Regions from separate parts of the Eubacterium maltosivorans genome, predicted to be linked through region 2. Evidence: riboswitches for the same ligand, from Rfam matches in the RefSeq annotation. Region 2 holds a riboswitch; the other holds the start of a gene.
The links. A riboswitch is a leader RNA that binds a small molecule or an ion and turns the genes downstream of it on or off. The one in region 2 is predicted to bind FMN.
Positions count from the first base shown of each region.

Region 1: linked by a shared signal. The riboswitch ahead of CPZ25_RS17585 (ECF transporter S component) and the one ahead of ribD (bifunctional diaminohydroxyphosphoribosylaminopyrimidine deaminase/5-amino-6-(5-phosphoribosylamino)uracil reductase RibD) in region 2 are both predicted to bind FMN.

Region 1 is NZ_CP029487.1:3,794,451-3,798,823, reverse strand. It holds tRNA gene CPZ25_RS17605 (tRNA-Ile) at 1-17, opposite strand, end outside; tRNA gene CPZ25_RS17600 (tRNA-Ala) at 37-112, opposite strand; tRNA gene CPZ25_RS17595 (tRNA-Ala) at 135-210, opposite strand; rRNA gene CPZ25_RS17590 (16S ribosomal RNA) at 281-1,804, opposite strand; gene CPZ25_RS17585 (ECF transporter S component) at 2,222-2,785, opposite strand; FMN riboswitch at 2,874-3,004, opposite strand; gene CPZ25_RS17580 (magnesium transporter CorA family protein) at 3,076-4,008, opposite strand.
Region 2 is NZ_CP029487.1:775,865-780,237, reverse strand. It holds gene CPZ25_RS03910 (DUF4180 domain-containing protein) at 26-394, shown strand; gene CPZ25_RS03905 (DUF362 domain-containing protein) at 453-623, shown strand; gene CPZ25_RS03900 (cupin domain-containing protein) at 834-1,241, shown strand; FMN riboswitch at 1,385-1,499, shown strand; gene ribD (bifunctional diaminohydroxyphosphoribosylaminopyrimidine deaminase/5-amino-6-(5-phosphoribosylamino)uracil reductase RibD) at 1,643-2,746, shown strand; gene CPZ25_RS03890 (riboflavin synthase) at 2,728-3,366, shown strand; gene CPZ25_RS03885 (bifunctional 3,4-dihydroxy-2-butanone-4-phosphate synthase/GTP cyclohydrolase II) at 3,377-4,373, shown strand, end outside.

The DNA of each region.
Region 1 (4,373 bases), 1.3 Mb from region 2:
ACCTGAGCTACAAGCCCATATTTATTTTTTTAAATATGGTGGAGACGAGGAGACTCGAACTCCTGACCTTCTGCATGCGAAGCAGACGCTCTCCCAACTGAGCCACGCCCCCGCAATTGGTTTTGATGATAATATGGTGGAGATGAGGAGATTCGAACTCCTGACCCCCTGCTTGCAAGGCAGGTGCTCTCCCAACTGAGCTACACCCCCGTATCATCATTGTGCTGTATGACTTTGGGTCATACAAAAGAAAATAGTACCATGACTTCCTGTTCCCTAGAAAGGAGGTGATCCAGCCGCACCTTCCGATACGGCTACCTTGTTACGACTTCACCCCAATTACTAGCCCCACCTTCGACCGCTGAGTCCTTACGGTTCTCTCACGGGCTTCGGGTGTTGCCAACTCTCGTGGTGTGACGGGCGGTGTGTACAAGACCCGGGAACGCATTCACCGCGGCATTCTGATCCGCGATTACTAGCAACTCCAACTTCATGCAGGCGAGTTGCAGCCTGCAATCCGAACTGGGATCTGTTTTAAGGGATTTGCTTCACCTCGCGGTTTCGCGGCCCTCTGTTCAGACCATTGTAGCACGTGTGTAGCCCAGGTCATAAGGGGCATGATGATTTGACGTCATCCCCACCTTCCTCCGTATTGTCTACGGCAGTCCCTCTAGAGTGCCCAACTCAATGCTGGCAACTAAAGGCAGGGGTTGCGCTCGTTGCGGGACTTAACCCAACATCTCACGACACGAGCTGACGACAACCATGCACCACCTGTCTCTCTGTTCCCGAAGGAAACGTCCCATCTCTGGGATTGTCAGAGGATGTCAAGACCTGGTAAGGTTCTTCGCGTTGCTTCGAATTAAACCACATGCTCCGCTGCTTGTGCGGGTCCCCGTCAATTCCTTTGAGTTTCAACCTTGCGGTCGTACTCCCCAGGCGGAATGCTTATTGTGTTAACTGCGGCACTGAGTTTCCCCAACACCTAGCATTCATCGTTTACGGCGTGGACTACCAGGGTATCTAATCCTGTTCGCTCCCCACGCTTTCGCACCTCAGCGTCAGTATTTGTCCAGCAAGCCGCCTTCGCCACTGGTGTTCCTCCTAATATCTACGCATTTCACCGCTACACTAGGAATTCCACTTGCCTCTCCAATACTCAAGTCTGACAGTTTCAAATGCACGTCACCGGTTGAGCCGGTACCTTTCACATCTGACTTATCAGACCGCCTACGCGCCCTTTACGCCCAGTCATTCCGGACAACGCTTGTCCCCTACGTATTACCGCGGCTGCTGGCACGTAGTTAGCCGGGACTTCCTCATTGGGTACCGTCATGTTTTCTTCCCCAATAACAGAGCTTTACGATCCGAAAACCTTCTTCACTCACGCGGTATTGCTGCGTCAGGGTTGCCCCCATTGCGCAATATTCCCCACTGCTGCCTCCCGTAGGAGTCTGGACCGTGTCTCAGTTCCAGTGTGACCGTTCGCCCTCTCAGACCGGTTACCCATCGTCGCCTTGGTGGGCTGTTATCTCACCAACTAGCTAATGGGACGCGGGTCCATCCTATGGCACCGGAGTTTTCATGATCATGCCATGCGACACAATCATAATATAAGGCTTTACTCCCAGTTTCCCGAGGCTATTCCTTTCCATAGGGCAGGTTACCCACGCGTTACTCACCCGTTCGCCACTTTCCAATCACTTATTCCCCCGAAGGTTCTTAACTGATCTTCTCGTTCGACTTGCATGTGTTAAGCATACCGCCAGCGTTCGTCCTGAGCCAGGATCAAACTCTCAATAATTAGTTTATCGTTTTGCCTTTCGGCTTCTTGATCTGGTTCATGTGATGATTTTTTGAAGTGTTCATCGCACTTGCGTTTTTTATCCTTTGCTGATTTTCATCAGCTGGAATTTCAGGTTTTATGGTACTATTCTCTTTTCTATGACCCGAACCTCTTTATCTATATTTAATGAAGAGATTCATCTGCCGTCGTTGACAGCTTATATATGATACAACATCTTGCGAGTTGTTGTCAAGCGCTTTTTAACTTTTTTCAAAATCTTTTTTAAAGATTTTTATTCAAAATCAGCCACGCCTTATCGCTGACGACTTGACATAGTTTATCAGCTTTTTTATGAACTGTCAATAGCTTATTTGAAATTTTTTATAAAAAAAGCGAAATCCGTGAAGATTTCGCTTCTTAATGGCTTATTCAGGCTTATTCAGCCAGCTTTGTTTCTTTGATTTCCATGCCTAACACCTTTGATACTGACTTGTAGACAATAAATGTAATGAGCGCATTGACACCTGTTTTTATTAAATTAAATGGTATAATGACTGGAATGAGCATTGCTATAACTGCTTCGATCGGCGTTCCCATAAACAGCGGTGTGAAAATCAGATTCCAGATAACCATTGTGATCGTCATTGCCAAGGCTCCAAAGAACAATCCAACAACCGCACCCTTCCGTGTACGATGCTTCTTATAAATATTGCCAGCCACCAGAACAAAGCTTCCCGTCGCGAAGAAATGCATCATAATGCCAATAATGCCGCTGGCTGAGCTTACTGTCAGTCCCTGTAAAATAGAAACAACGGCAGTTAAAACCAGGCCACCTAACGGCCCAAACATAAATGTACCAATCAAAATGGGGATATCCGCCGGATCATACTCTAAAAAGGGAGCTGCCGGGAAAACTGGAAAGTGAATTAAGTAGACCAATAGTATGGACATCGCTGCCAATACCGCCATTTGGGTGATCGTCTTCGTTTTGACGTTCATGATGATACCTCCTGTGGGTCTGTCAGGTTGCATTAAAAAAGCCCTTAGGTCTGTGTACCTAAGGGCTCAACACTAAGCGCATCAACTGTGCTAATTTCTTTCATCCGGACTATACCGTTGGTTCTGGATTCTAACCAGATCGGCCTTTCGGCTCGTAGACTTGTTGCTTTAACGCACATCACTACCAGTGAGGAATTACACCTCGCCCTGAAACAGACATATCATTTAATTTTCTGTATACATTATAGCGCCATTCACCTATATTGTCAAGCTACTTGAACAATTTATTGCTATGAAAACATGTTTTTTCTGAATAATATTATTGCTACCAAAGCGGTCAGTATCACAACGATGATCACAACTGCTCCAAAATTAGCAAACGGCAGGCCTGAAACATTCATTCCGTAAAAGCTTGAAACCATTGTTGGTATTGCCATCAATATAGTAATAGAGGTAAGAACCTTCATTACAATATTCAAGTTATTTGAAATGATTGACGCAAAGGCATCCATCGTGCCACTTAAAATATTACTATAAATGTTGGACATCTCGATGGCCTGCTCTACTTCAATAAGAACATCCTCTAACAGCTCACGGTCATCTTCATAAAGCTTAATGACTCGTCCTCTCTGAAGCTTTTCAAGTACAGACTGGTTCGCTTTTAAAGAAGTGGAGAAAAATACCAGACTCTTTTCCAGATCCAATAGCTGAATAAGCTCTTTATTTTTCATTGAACGGTGCAGTTCCTTCTCGATTTCGGTACTCATACGATTAATATGTCTCAGGTAAACCAGGAATCGGGTTGCAACACGGTAAAGCATCTGAAAAATAAACCGGGTTTTCAAATTTGTAAAGACGTGCTTCACTCTGCCTTTTGCAAAATCGTCAATAATGGTATTGCTTTGCAGGCAGACTGTTATGATGTTCTCATGGGTTTCGATAATCCCAACTGGTATAGTGCTGTATAAAACCATCTGCGAAGTTTTATCCACTATGGGTACATCGATGGTTATTAAAGCCTGATTCATATCTTCATCAAGCTCGACACGTGAGATTTCTTCTTCATCCAGTGCGGCACGAAGAAAATCTTCTTCTACATTTAATTGATCTGAAATTGACAAAAGCTCTTCCTCTGTGGGATTTACCATGTTAATCCAGGCATGCTTTTCAATTTCATCAATTTCTACAATTTTTCCATCAATCGTTTTGTAAATATTGATCATTTTGACCTCCTTCGTTAGAAAGCGGCCAAAATATGTATTGATATTATGACCGCTTGATTATTCAATTTTAATAAGCGCTTCTCTCCAGGGTCCGCGTCCATAATATCACTCCTTTTTATATCTTAAGGGTTTATCGCAAAGAAAAAACCTCCATATAAAGCATGAAGGTACTCTTTAGGATTGTGCTCTCTACCTACTATACGTGTTTGGGAGAATAATGTCAATCTTTTTTTATTTTTACTATCATTAAACTTGTGTTAAAATAAAGTAGAGTTGGGTAGAAATCTCCTGGAGGTGACACATATTTTGAAAGTAAAGAGAAAGCTCCCCCTTTTAATGATTCTGTTAGTGGTGATACCGCTTTT
Region 2 (4,373 bases):
CAGATTTAGTTTTGGGAGGAAATTTATGAAAATTGAAAAGATTATGACAGATGAAGCGAATATTGCAGTTGTTTCCAGTAAAGAGAAAATAATCAGAGATACGAACTCCGCACTTGATTTAATCATGACGGTACAATACGAAACCGGAGCGGACAGAATCGCGATTGATAAAGATGCTGTTTCAGAAGATTTTTTTATACTGAGCACGGGAATTGCCGGCGAAATCCTTCAGAAATTTATTAATTATCGTATAAAAGCAGCGATCTTTGGCGATTACTCAAAATACACGAGCAAGCCATTGAAGGATTTTATTTATGAAAGCAACCATGGCAGAGATTTCTTTTTCGTGGCGACACGGGCAGATGCTGTTGAGCGGTTAAAGGATAAATTATAGTATTAAGTGCAAATTCCAGATTGCTTTATTAATATGACTTAAACCAAAGGAGTGCATAATGGCGTATATTATTTCAGGCGAGTGTATAGCCTGCGGCGGCTGTGTGACAGAGTGCCCAGTCGAGGCGATATCAAAAGGGGATGACAGATATGTCATTAACACAGATAAATGCGTGGACTGTGGTGTATGTGAGGAAACCTGCCCCACAGGTGCAATTATATCTGATTAGAGAGTTTGTAACGTTAAATGGCATTATAAGAAAGTCGTTGAGTGTGTATTATAAAAGATACACACTCTTTTTCTTTTTTTAGTACAAACGATAAACAAAATAAATATTTTCATTATGAGCTTGACTTGGAGTTCACTTCAAGTGTTAAAGTAATATGCAGAGGCCGGAAAACAAAGGCTGGCTTTAAAAATTTTATGAGGAGTATAGAAAATGAAAGAAAATAATTATAAAAATCCGGGTGTTTTTCCAATTGGAGAAAAGAATGACGCCTTTGCGAAATATTTTGTTGGTCAAAGCTATTTGAATATGTTGTCGACATCGGGTGTGGTGATTGGAAATGTCACCTTTGAGCCAGGCTGCAGAAATAACTGGCATATTCATCATAAAAGGGGCCAGATTCTCATGGTCACAGGCGGTAAAGGCTGGTATCAAGCCTGGGGAGAACCCGCGCAGGAATTAAACCCGGGAGATGTTGTGAGTATTCCGCCAGAGGTTAAACATTGGCACGGAGCAGCTGATGACAGATGGTTTTCCCATTTAGCGGTTGAGGTTCCGGCAGAGGACACTTCAAACGAATGGCTGGAGCCCGTAACAGACGAAGAATACAAAAAGCTTTGAGTAAGGGGGCGCTTGAAAATATTCCTTTCAGACCTTCAGAACTGGATACAGAATATCCAATAGTGACGACAAAAAATAATGGAATAGCAGTCAAGCTATTGACAGTCAAAATAAACCGTGCTATACTACAAAGCAATTGAATAAACAATCTTCAGGGCAGGGTGCAATTCCCTACCGGTGGTACAGCCCACGAGCCGCAAGGCATGATTCGGTGAAACTCCGAAGCCGACAGTACAGTCTGGATGAAAGAAGATAAACGATGGTTATGTTTTATTTGCTCTGGAATGATTTTATCATTTCAGAGCTTTTTAATTTTAAATATACCTTGGATACAGGAAACTGACGTCAAATGCCTTGAATGATTTTATTCAAGGTATTTTTCTTTTTAGGAGGTGTTAAGTTTGACCGACCAGGATTATATGCAGCTGGCCCTTGAGGAAGCTTGGAAGGGCTGTGGCTTTGTTAACCCCAATCCCATGGTGGGTGCAGTTATTGTGAAAAACGGCCGTGTCATTGGAAAAGGTGCTCATGAAAGCTATGGCGGTCCCCATGCAGAGCGCAACGCCATTGTCCATTGTACCGAGAATTTAAAGGACGCCACTCTCTATGTGACCCTTGCTCCGTGCTGTCATTTTGGAAAAACACCGCCCTGTACCGATGCCATTTTGAAAAACGGTATCAATCGTGTAGTCATTGGCTCTCACGATCCCAATCCTTTGGTGGCGGAAAAAAGCGTGGAAATTCTTCGACAGCATGGCGTCGAGGTAACGGCTGGAATTTTGCGGAAGGAATGCGACGCGTTGAATGATGTGTTTTTCCATTTTATCAGAACGCGCGAGCCCTATGTTGTCATGAAATATGCAATGACGATGGATGGAAAGATCGCAACGGCTTCAAGAAAATCGAAATGGATTACTGGTGAGGCGGCAAGGGAAAAGGTGCATCAGGATCGAAAGCGTTATACAGCTATTATGACAGGAATCGGAACAGTCCTGTCAGATGACCCCCTGCTAACCTGCCGTATACCGGGAGGGCGGAACCCCGTTCGCATTGTCTGTGACACAAAGCTGCGTATACCGCTGACAGCGCAGTTGGTAAAGACGGCCCAAAAGACAAGGACTATTATTGTGACAGGTAGCAGTGATGTTAAAAAGCGGTCGCTTCTTAGTAAAGCAGGCTGTGAGATATTTACGCTTCCACTAAAAGATGGCAGAATTGATTTAAAGACTCTGATGAGAAGACTGGGCGAAATGGATATTGACAGTGTTTTAATGGAGGGGGGACCACAGCTTAACAGTGCGGCCTTAGAGAGTGGAATCGTCAGAAAAGTACAGGCCTATATTTCCCCAAAGCTGTTTGGGGGCCAGCAGGCAAAAACGCCTGTCGGAGGAACTGGCGTTGATTCACCCGAGGCAGCGTGGCATCTATCTGCACCACTGATTACAAAACTCGGGCAGGATATTCTTTTAGAAAGTGAGGTGACTCCATGTTTACAGGAATTATAGAGGAAATAGGTATGGTTCAGACCATTCGCAGAAACACAGCGTCAAGCATGATAACATTTGAAGCCAGCGTTGTTCTGGAGGACGCGAGAAAGGGAGACAGCATTGCGGTAAACGGCGTCTGCCTGACCATAACATCTTTTTCCGGTTCGTGCTTTACGGTGGATATTATGCACGAGACGCTGAAACGTTCCTCACTCAGCAGCCTGCGTCCCGGGGATTCTGTTAATCTGGAACGCGCCATGCCTGCACTGGGGCGGTTTGGCGGCCATATTGTAGCCGGCCATATTGATGGGACCGGTAAGATAATGGCAGTTAGAAAAGATGATAACGCCGTCTGGTATACCATTCAGACCAGCAGTAACCTTTCACGCTATATTATCGAAAAAGGCTCCATCGCAGTGGACGGCGTCAGTCTGACCGTTGCCAGCATAGCTGGAAACCAGTTCAGTGTCTCTGTTATCCCACATACAGTGAAAAATACCATTTTATCCCAAAAGGGAGCTGGAGATTGTGTAAACCTTGAAAATGACTGTATCGGCAAATATGTCGAAAAGCTTCTGGGTATGGCGCCCCAACAAAGCAGCATCACAAAAGATTTTATAATGAAATTTGGCTATTAGGAGGCAGAAAATGATTAAATTTAATACAATTGAAGAGGCGTTGGAGGACCTGCGCCAGGGTAAAATCATCTTAGTGACAGATGATGAGGACAGAGAAAATGAAGGTGATTTTGTATGTGCCGCAGAATTTGCAGCAACAGAGAATGTCAATTTTATGGCAGTGCATGGAAAGGGCCTGATCTGTATGCCAATGGGGATTGAGCTGTGTAAGAAACTTCGGTTTCCCCAGATGGTCTCTGACAATTCAGACAACCACGAGACAGCCTTTACGGTGTCCATTGACTATATTGATACGACCACAGGCATCTCGGCTGAAGAGCGCGGGCTTACCGCACGGAGGTGTGTGTGCGATGAAGCAAGGCCTGAGGATTTTCGTCGGCCAGGGCATATGTTTCCGCTCATGGCAAAGAAAAATGGCGTGCTGGAGCGCAGTGGGCATACCGAGGCCACTGTTGATTTAATGCGCCTGGCAGGACTAAAGGAATGCGGACTCTGCTGTGAAATCATGAAAGATGATGGCTCTATGATGCGTACAAAAGAGTTGGCTGAGCTGGCCGGGAAGTGGAATATGAAGTTCATAACCATTAAAGATTTGCAGGCTTATCGAAAAAGACATGACAGGCTGGTAGAATGTGTTACCTCCACAAATATGCCCACAAAATTTGGTGATTTCAAGGTCTTTGGATACGTAGATAGGATGAACGGCGAGCATCATATCGCGCTGGTGAAGGGCGATATTGGAGATGGCAGGAATCTTCTGTGCCGTGTGCACTCTGAATGCCTGACCGGGGATGCCTTTGGATCGATACGCTGTGACTGTGGCCAGCAGTTTGAGGCAGCTATGATGCAGATCGAAAAAGAGGGACGCGGTGTTCTGCTCTATATGAGACAGGAGGGAAGAGGCATTGGACTGATCAATAAGCTAAAGGCTTACGAGCTGCAGGATCGTGGAATGGATACTCTCGAAGCCAATCTGGCTCTGGGCTTTGCCGGTGATTTGCGTGAAT